DNA from 2 places in the Kitasatospora sp. NPDC059146 genome. Region 2 is predicted to be linked to the other one. Evidence: predicted binding sites of a transcription regulator. Region 2 holds the regulator's gene; the other holds the start of a gene.
What was found. The regulator HrcA, encoded in region 2, represses chaperone genes, less so after heat shock. The targets are predictions, from matches to a motif close to TTNGCACTCNGNNNNNCNGAGTGCNAA.
Positions count from the first base shown of each region.

Region 1 (4,366 bases), on a different contig from region 2:
ACCCCCAGCATCTGCCTGACGCAGAGTTGGCGCGACCGCTCGGCGGCCGCGGTCCGGCCCCGGCCCACCAGGCCCGGCCGGCCCGGTATCTACCCCGGTCGACGCGCGAGAGGACGACTCTCGGCGCCGTCGGGGCCACCCCATGCCCTGCCGCGCTACCAGGCAGCAGGAAGGACCGACCGTGACGGCCCGCCGAACGGTCGAGACCACCGCGGACAGCGCTCCGGACACCGCGGACAGCACCCCGAACAGCGCGACCACCGACGCCGCGACACCGGCCAAGGTCGGGTACGGCGCGCTGCTGCGCACGCCCGGAGCCTGGACCTTCCTGGCCCCCGCCTTCATCGCGCGCATGCCCTACGCGATGCTCAGCATGGGCATCCTGCTCCTGGTCAAGGACACCCACGGCTCCTACGGCACCGCGGGCACCGTCACGGCCATCGCCGCCGTCGCCCAGGCCCTGATCGGCCCGCAGACCGGACGGCTCGCCGACCGGTACGGGCAGGCCGCCGTCCTCGTCCCGACCGTCGTGGTGCACGCGGCCTCGGTCGGCCTGCTGATCGCGCTGGCGCTCGGCCACGCGCCCGCCTGGAGCCTGTTCCTGGCCGCCGTCCCGGCCGGCGCGAGCGTTCCGCAGATCGGCGCGATGGTCCGGGCCCGCTGGATCGCCACCATCGGCGCCGAGGGCGCGTCCGCCTCCGCGTCGGCCAAGGTGAGCACCGCCTTCGCCTTCGAGTCCGTGACGGACGAGTTCACGTTCGTGATCGGCCCGATCCTGGCCGCCAACATCGCCACCTCGGTGAACCCGGCCACCGCCCTGGTCGTCGAGGCCGCGCTGACCTTCGTCGGCGGCCTGGTCTTCGCCGCCCAGCGCCGCACCGCACCCGCCCGGATCACCCCGGAGCCCGGCGTCCGGCGCGCCTCCGCACTGTCCTCCCCCGGCGTCCGGCTGCTGGCCGGGGTGATCCTCGGGGTCGGGGCCGTGTTCGGCGGCATGCAGGTCTCGGTGAACGCCTTCGCCGACTCGGTCGGCCAGCACGACGCGGCCGGCACCGTGTACGGGATCTTCGCCGGCGGCTCGATGGTCGCGGGCGTGCTCTACGGCGTCATCGCCTGGCGGCGGGCCGTCCAGCAGCGGATGGTGGTCAGCTACGCGCTGCTGGTGGCGGGCTGCTCCACGCTGTGGGCGATGCCGAACCTGGTCACGCTCTCGATCGCCGCGCTGGTCTGCGGCCTGGCCATCGCGCCGACCCTGATCAGCGGCTACACCCTCGTCGAGACCCTGGTCGAGGACGGGGCCAAGACCGAGGCCTTCACCTGGCTGACCGGCGCCATCGGCCTGGGCCTGGCGGTCGGCTCGATGGTGGCCGGGCGGCTGATCGACGCCCACGGGCCGTCCGCCGGGTTCCTGGTGCCGCTGGTCGGCGCCGGGCTGGGTGTGATCGCGCTGGTGTCGCTGCGGCACCTGCTGGTGGCCCCGGGCGGGGCGGGCCGCGTGGTGGCCTCCTCGGCCGACCTCGGCGGCGCGGCACAGCTGGTCGGTGCCGCGAAGGGCTGAACGCGCGGTCGTCGGTGACTCGGTACCGGCTCATCTCACACCGGATTCGCTGGACTGATCCAACGGAATACCGCATCATTGACCATCGTTAGCACTCATCAGGCGAGAGTGCCAGGAGGAAGACAAGTGCCCACGTACCAGTACCAGTGCACCGAGTGCGGCAACGGCCTGGAGGCGGTGCAGAAGTTCACCGACGAGGCGCTGACCACGTGCCCCGACTGCCAGGGACGGCTCCGCAAGGTCTTCTCGGCCGTGGGCGTCGTGTTCAAGGGCTCGGGCTTCTACCGGACCGACAGCCGTTCGTCCTCCAGCAGCTCGGTGAGCTCCGGATCGTCCTCCGGCTCGTCGACGTCGTCGGGCTCCGGCTCGGCCGGCTCGTCGTCCGGTTCTTCGAGCACGTCGAGCACGTCGAGTTCGTCCAGCTCGTCCAGCAGCCCGGCTCCGGCCGCCGGCTGACCCCGGTCTCACGGGAAGGCCCGTCGGCCCCGCTCCACGCGGGGACGGCGGGCCTTTTCGCGTGTCGCGGCAGGTCTTTCGCGCGCCGGGCGGGCCTTTCCGCGCACCGCCGTCAACTTCCGGAATCGAAACAACTCGTGCGGGTGTACGAAGTTGTCCACAGGGGCGGGTTTGTCCACAGGCTGTGGGAATCGACTTCCGGGGCACGGCGCATCCGCGCAAGGTAGGGGACACCGAGCAAGACCCACCTGATTCCGGAGGTGTCCCGATGACGACCACGACCTTGCCCCTCCCGCTGCCCGCCCCCTCCGTACCGCCCCGGCGGGAGGTGCCGAGCTTCCCGCCGATCCGGCGCGGCTGCGGCGGGTGGCACCGCTGGCGCCGGGCCGTCCGACGGCGGGGCGGGGTGCCCGCGCTGGTGCTGCTCGCGGCGGCCGCGGCATTCGCCTCCGGGCCCGCGCGGGCCGGGCTGCCACCGCCCCCGGGCGGCGGCGTGGGCCGTACGGGTTGTCAATCCGGGCTTCCGGAAGATCACCCGTAACCCGGCGACGACTTCGTCGTTCGAGGCGGCATGAAAGGCTTCAAGGAATTCCTGCTGCGTGGAAATGTCGTCGAACTCGCCGTCGCCGTGGTCATCGGCGCGGCCTTCACCAACATCGTCAACGCCTTCGTCAAAGGCGTGATCAATCCGATCGTCGGCGTGTTCGGGACGAAGGACCTGGCGTCCTACAGTTCCTGCCTCAAGGGGCCCTGCGAGGTGAGCGCCACCGGTGAGGTCACGTCCGGGATCCTCATCCTGTGGGGGTCGGTGCTCAGCGCCCTCCTGCAGTTCCTGATCACCGCCGCCGTCGTCTACTTCGTGCTGATCGTGCCGATGAACCGGATGGCGGCCAAGCGGAAGAGCGCCGCCGAGGTGGCGGCCGAGGCCGAGGCCAAGGAGGTCCAACTGCTGACCGAGATCCGCGACGCGCTGGTCGTGGCGCGCTAGGAAGTCCCTCAGTCGCCGTGGTGCGGCGGGCGCTGGCTCAGGTACCAGTCCAGCCCCCGCCCACCGCCGGCACCCGCCCCGGGGCGATCGCCCCAGCCGGCGTCGGTGTCGTCCCTGGACTGCTGGTCCAGCGGGTCGCGGAAGACCAGGCGGGCCTTGGCGGAGGTGGAGGTGGTGGAGGCGGGAGGGGTGGTGGTGGGTGGGGTGGAGGGGGAGGGTGGGAGGGAGGGGGAGGGGGAGGGAGGGGCGGGGGTGCCCCCCCGCGCCCGGTCCTGGCCCTGTTCGCGCCCCGGTTCCTGCGCCTGCCCTTGTTCCTGCTCGCTCATCTCATCCACTCCCCTGCTCGCGGTCCGACCTGTCCTTTCAGCGTAGAAGCCTCGCGAGGCTCCCGACGACACGCGCCGGCCCGGGTGCGGAGCACTCCGCACCCGGGCCCGGGTGGTCGGCCTCGGCCGCCGGCCGTCAGGCGGCCTCGAAGCCCGCGTGGTCGGCGATCTTCTTGAGCTCGGCCAGGGCGTGCTTCTCGATCTGCCGGATCCGCTCACGGGTGAGGCCGTGCTGCTTGCCCACCTCGGTGAGGGTGCGCTCGCGGCCGTCCTCCATGCCGTAGCGGGAGCGGATGATCGAGGCGGTGCGGTCGTCCAGCCGCCCGATCAGGCCGTCCAGCTCCTCGCGGCGGAGCATCACCATCACGGCGTCCTCGGGGGACGTCGCCCCGGTGTCCTCCACCAGGTCGCCGAACTGGGTCTCGCCCTCGTCGTCGACCGACATGTTGAGGCTGACCGGGTCCCGCGCCCAGTCCAGCACGTCCTTGATCCGGGCCTCGGTGGTGTCCAGCTCGGCCGCGATCTCGGCCGGCTCCGCCTCACGCCCCAGCTCCTTGGACTTCTCCCGCTGCACCCGGCGGATCCGGCCGAGTTCCTCGACCAGGTGCACGGGCAGCCGGATGGTGCGGGACTGGTCGGCGATCGAGCGGGTGATCGCCTGCCGGATCCACCACGTCGCGTAGGTGGAGAACTTGAAGCCCTTGGCGTAGTCGAACTTCTCGACGGCGCGCACCAGACCGGCGTTGCCCTCCTGGATGAGGTCCAGCAGGGGCAGGCCGCTGCGCGGGTAGCGCCGGGCGACGGCCACCACCAGGCGCAGGTTCGAGCGGATGAAGACGTCCTTGGCGCGCTCGGCGTCGGCGGCTATCGTCTCCAGCTCCTCGCGCGTGATGCCGTCGGGGAGCCGGCCGTCGGGGAGTTCGCTCTCCTCCAGCAGGTGCTGGGCGTACACACCGGCCTCGATCCGCAGCGAGAGCTCGACCTCCTCGGCGGCATCGAGCAGGGGCGTCCTGGCGATCTCGTCGAGGTACATACCGA
Region 1 covers NZ_JBHZCY010000149.1:15,688-20,053, forward strand. Annotated here, with positions in the region: gene ACFXPX_RS38220 (MFS transporter) at 182-1,558, shown strand; gene ACFXPX_RS38225 (FmdB family zinc ribbon protein) at 1,685-2,014, shown strand; gene mscL (large conductance mechanosensitive channel protein MscL) at 2,586-3,002, shown strand; gene ACFXPX_RS38235 (hypothetical protein) at 3,011-3,328, opposite strand; gene ACFXPX_RS38240 (sigma-70 family RNA polymerase sigma factor) at 3,465-4,366, opposite strand, start outside.
Region 1: ACFXPX_RS38225 (FmdB family zinc ribbon protein) is a predicted target of HrcA. The motif match lies at 1,647-1,673, and genes of this name have one in related genera.

Region 2 (4,366 bases):
ACGGACGGGGCGTCAGAGGCCCGGCGCCCCCCAGACCGGGAACCAGCGGCTGAGGTCCTTCTCCAGCCGCAGGTCGTTCCCCAGCATCGCGTTGACCTGGAGCTCCAGCGGGCTGTTGCGCCGCTCGCCGCCGCCGGGCATCGGGGCGAAGGGGTAGAAGGTGCCGCGCTTGTAGAGGTAGACCAGGGCCAGCGACTGGCCCTGGGGGTTGCGGAAGGCGACCAGGGAGCAGAGCAGCTGCGGGCCGAAGCCGTTCGCCTCCAGCTCGCTGTTGACCGCGTGCAGGTCGTTGACCAGTTCCGGGAGTTCCTCGGGGGCGTGCCGGGTGAGCAGCCAGGAGTAGCCGTAGCCGTCCTTGGAGGCCTCCACCGGGACGCCGCCGCGTTCGGTGTCGGCGTCCAGCAGGGCCCGGACCTGCTGCTCCACCTGGACGAAGGCGGCGCCCTCGACGGCCGCGAAGCAGACCGAGCCGAGCCCGGTGGGGAGGAACCCGGCCCCGGCCTCCAGGGTGAGCGCGGCGGACGGCACGCCGAACAGCTGGTCGAGGTCGGGCTTGACGGGCTTGGTGCGGCCGAACAGGGCGTCCAGGAATCCCACGGCGGTCCTTCCGGGAGTCGGGCGGGGCCGGAGCCCAGGGGGGTCAGCGGCCGAGCTGCTCGGAGATCTTGGCCAGCTGGGCCAGCCGCTTCTCCAGCGTCGGGTGGGTGGAGAGCAGCTGGGAGGCGGTCTCCTTGGCGCTCAGCGCGGGGGCGAAGTAGAAGGCGTTGTAGGGCTGGGCCCGGCGCAGGTCCTCGGTGGGGATGGCGGCGATCTGCCCGGTGACCTTGGTGAGCGCCGAGGCGAGGGCGCTGGGCCGGCCGGTGAGCTGGGCGGCGGCCCGGTCGGCGGCCAGTTCGCGGTAGCGGGACAGCAGCCGGGTGAGCAGGAAGCTGATCGCGTAGACCACGATCGACACCAGCGGGATGATCAGCGCCGCGATGGCCGCGTTCTGGTCGTTGCTGTTGCGGTTGCCGCCCATGAACCCGCCGTACATGGCGACCCGGGTCATCGCCCCGGCGAGCACGCCGAGGAAGCCGGCGATGGTCATCACGGCGACGTCCCGGTGGGCGACGTGCGACAGCTCGTGCGCCAGGACGCCCTCCAGCTCCTCGGGTTCCAGTCGGCGCAGCAGGCCGGTGGTGACGCACACCACGGCGTTCTGCGGGTTGCGGCCGGTGGCGAAGGCGTTCGGCATGTCGCTGTCGGCGACCGCCACGCGGGGCTTGGGCATGTCGGCCAGGGCGCAGAGCCGGTCGATGGTGCCGTGCAGCTGGGGGTACTGCTCCTCGGTCACCCGGTGGGCGCCCATGGCCCGCTCGGTGATCTTGTCGCTGAACCAGAACTGGGCCACGAACAGCCCGCCGGAGATCAGCACGATCAGCGGCCAGGCCCCGCGCAGCAGCGCGATCAGCAGGCCCGTGAAACCGACGTACAACAGCCCGATCACGAACATCGTCCCGACCATGCGGCTGGTCAGGCCGCGGTCGGGCGCGAAACGGGTGTGCTGGCCCGAGCTCGACATCGCTTGCTCCTCCGTTCGCCGTCGCTTTCGATGCTGCCACCCGGACGGCCCCGGGGCACCACCCGCGCACGCGGAGTGTCGCGGTGGCCGTCCGGAACTGCGGGCAGGATCACCCCGGCCGGGCCGTTCCTGCGGTACGACCCGGGCCGTACACTGGCAGGTACGGTTTTGGCACTCGTGCGTGCAGAGTGCCAGGGTCGGGGTCCTCACCGGAGCGGCTCGCAGCATCACAGACGGACAACGTGCGAAGACGGAGGTGCGTGCCCCATGGCCGGAGAGGTCCGCCAGCTGGACGACCGCAAGCTCGCCGTGCTGCGCGCGATCGTCCAGGACTACGTGGGCACCGAGGAGCCGGTCGGCTCCAAGGCCCTGGTGGAGCGGCACAACCTCGGGGTGTCCCCGGCCACGGTGCGCAACGACATGGCGGCGCTGGAGGAGGAGGGGTACATCCACCAGCCGCACACCAGCGCCGGGCGGATCCCCACCGACAAGGGCTACCGGCTGTTCGTCGACAAGCTCGCCGAGATCAAGCCGATGAGCTCCCCGGAGCGCCGGGCGATCCGGCACTTCCTGGACGGCGCCGTCGACCTGGACGACGTGGTAACCCGTACGGTGCGGCTGCTCGCCCAGTTGACCCGCCAGGTCGCCGTGGTGCAGTACCCCTCGCTGACCCGCTCCACCGTCCGGCACATCGAGCTGGTGGCGCTGGCCCCGGCCAAGGTGATGCTGGTGCTGATCACCAACACCGGCCGGGTCGAGCAGCGGATGGTCGACTGCCCGGGCACGGTCGGCGAGACGGTCCTGGCGGACCTGCGCTCGCGGATCAACACCCGGGCGGCCGGCCAGCGGCTGCCGGACGTCCCGGGGCTCCTGGAGGAGCTCCCGGCGGCGTTCGAGCCGGCCGACCGGCCGACCGTCAGTACGGTCCTGGCGACGCTGTTCGAGGCGCTCGCCGAGCAGAACGAGGAGCGGATCATGCTGGCCGGCACGGCCAACCTGACCCGCTTCGGGCACGACTTCCCGCTCACCATCCAGCCGGTGCTGGAGGCCCTGGAGGAGCAGGTCGTCCTGCTCCGCCTCCTGGGTGAGACCACGGACGCCGCGATGACGGTCCGGATCGGGCGGGAGAACGCGTACGAAGGGCTGAATTCCACCTCGGTCGTTTCGGTCGGCTACGGTTCGGGCGACGAGAGTGTGGCCAAGCTGGGTGTGATCGGTCCGACCCGGATGGACTATCCGGGCACAATGGGGGCGGTGCGGGCGGTGGCACGGTACGTGGGCCAGATCCTGGCCGAGTCGTAGCACACGGCCGACCGTTGGAAATCTAACGGCGGCGTCCAGTCGCAGCACTACTACAGGCGGAACAAGCGGAGCATTTGGTGGCCACGGACTACTACGCGGTACTCGGCGTCCGACGGGATGCGGGGCAGGACGAGATCAAGAAGGCGTTCCGGCGCCTGGCACGCGAACTGCACCCGGACGTCAACCCGGACCCGAAGACGCAGGAGCGGTTCAAGGAGATCAACGCCGCCTACGAGGTGCTCTCCGACCCGCAGAAGCGCCAGGTCTACGACCTGGGCGGTGACCCGCTGTCGCCGGGCGGCGGTGGCGCGGGCGGCTTCGGCGCCGGCGCGGCGGGCTTCGGCTTCTCCGACATCATGGACGCCTTCTTCGGCGCCGCGGCCGGCCAGCGCGGCCCGCGCTCGCGCACCCGCCGGGGCCAGGACGCCATGATCCGGCTGGAGATCACCCTGGAGGAGGCCGCCTTCGGCACCACCAAGGAACTCCAGGTCGACACCGCCGTCACCTGCACCACCTGCAGCGGCGAGGGCGCGGCCCCCGGCACCTCGGCCCAGACCTGCGACATGTGCCGCGGCAAGGGCGAGGTCTCCCAGGTCACCCGCTCCTTCCTGGGCCAGGTCATGACCTCCCGCCCGTGCCCGCAGTGCCAGGGCTTCGGCACCGTGGTGCCGACCCCGTGCCCCGAGTGCGCGGGCGACGGCCGGGTGCGGGCCCGCCGCACCCTGACCGTGAAGATCCCGGCCGGCGTGGACAACGGCACCCGGATCCAGCTGGCCGGCGAGGGCGAGGTCGGCCCCGGCGGCGGCCCGGCCGGCGACCTGTACGTCGAGATCGCCGAGACCACCCACACGGTCTTCCAGCGGCGCGGGGACGACCTGCACTGCACCGTCACCATCCCGATGACGGCGGCCTCGCTCGGCACCCAGGTGCCGTTGCAGACCCTGGACGGGCTGGAGGAGGTCGACATCCGGCCCGGCACCCAGTCCGGCCAGTCGATCCCGCTGCACGGCCGGGGCATCACCCACCTGCGCGGGGGCGGCCGGGGCGACCTGATAGTGCACGTCGAGGTGCAGACGCCCACCAAGCTCGACCCCGAGCAGGAGGAGCTGCTGCGCCGGCTCGCCGTGCTGCGCGGCGAGGAGCGGCCGTCCGGCCAGTTCGCGCCGGGCCAGCAGGGCCTGTTCTCACGCCTGAAGGACGCCTTCAACGGCCGGTAGTCGTCCGAGGAGGGGTGCCGGGGGAGGACCCCCGGCACCCCTTCGGTGTTCCCGTTCCATCCCAGGAGGTTCCCCGCCATGACCGCGCCCGTCTTCGTCGTCGAGACCGAGCGGATCGCCGCCGCCGCACCCGGGGCCGTGCTGCGCCTCGACGGGCCCGAGGGGCGGCACGCGGCGGCGGTGAAGCGGCTGGCGGCCGGCGAGGCGGTCACCCTGGCGGACGGGCTGGGACTGGGCGTGGACGGCACCGTCGCCGCGGTGCTCGGCAAGGACGCGATCGAGGTCA
Region 2 covers NZ_JBHZCY010000081.1:19,106-23,471, reverse strand. Annotated here, with positions in the region: gene ACFXPX_RS28810 (hypothetical protein) at 13-597, opposite strand; gene htpX (zinc metalloprotease HtpX) at 641-1,561, opposite strand; gene hrcA (heat-inducible transcriptional repressor HrcA) at 1,829-2,863, shown strand; gene dnaJ (molecular chaperone DnaJ) at 2,941-4,080, shown strand; gene ACFXPX_RS28790 (16S rRNA (uracil(1498)-N(3))-methyltransferase) at 4,159-4,366, shown strand, end outside.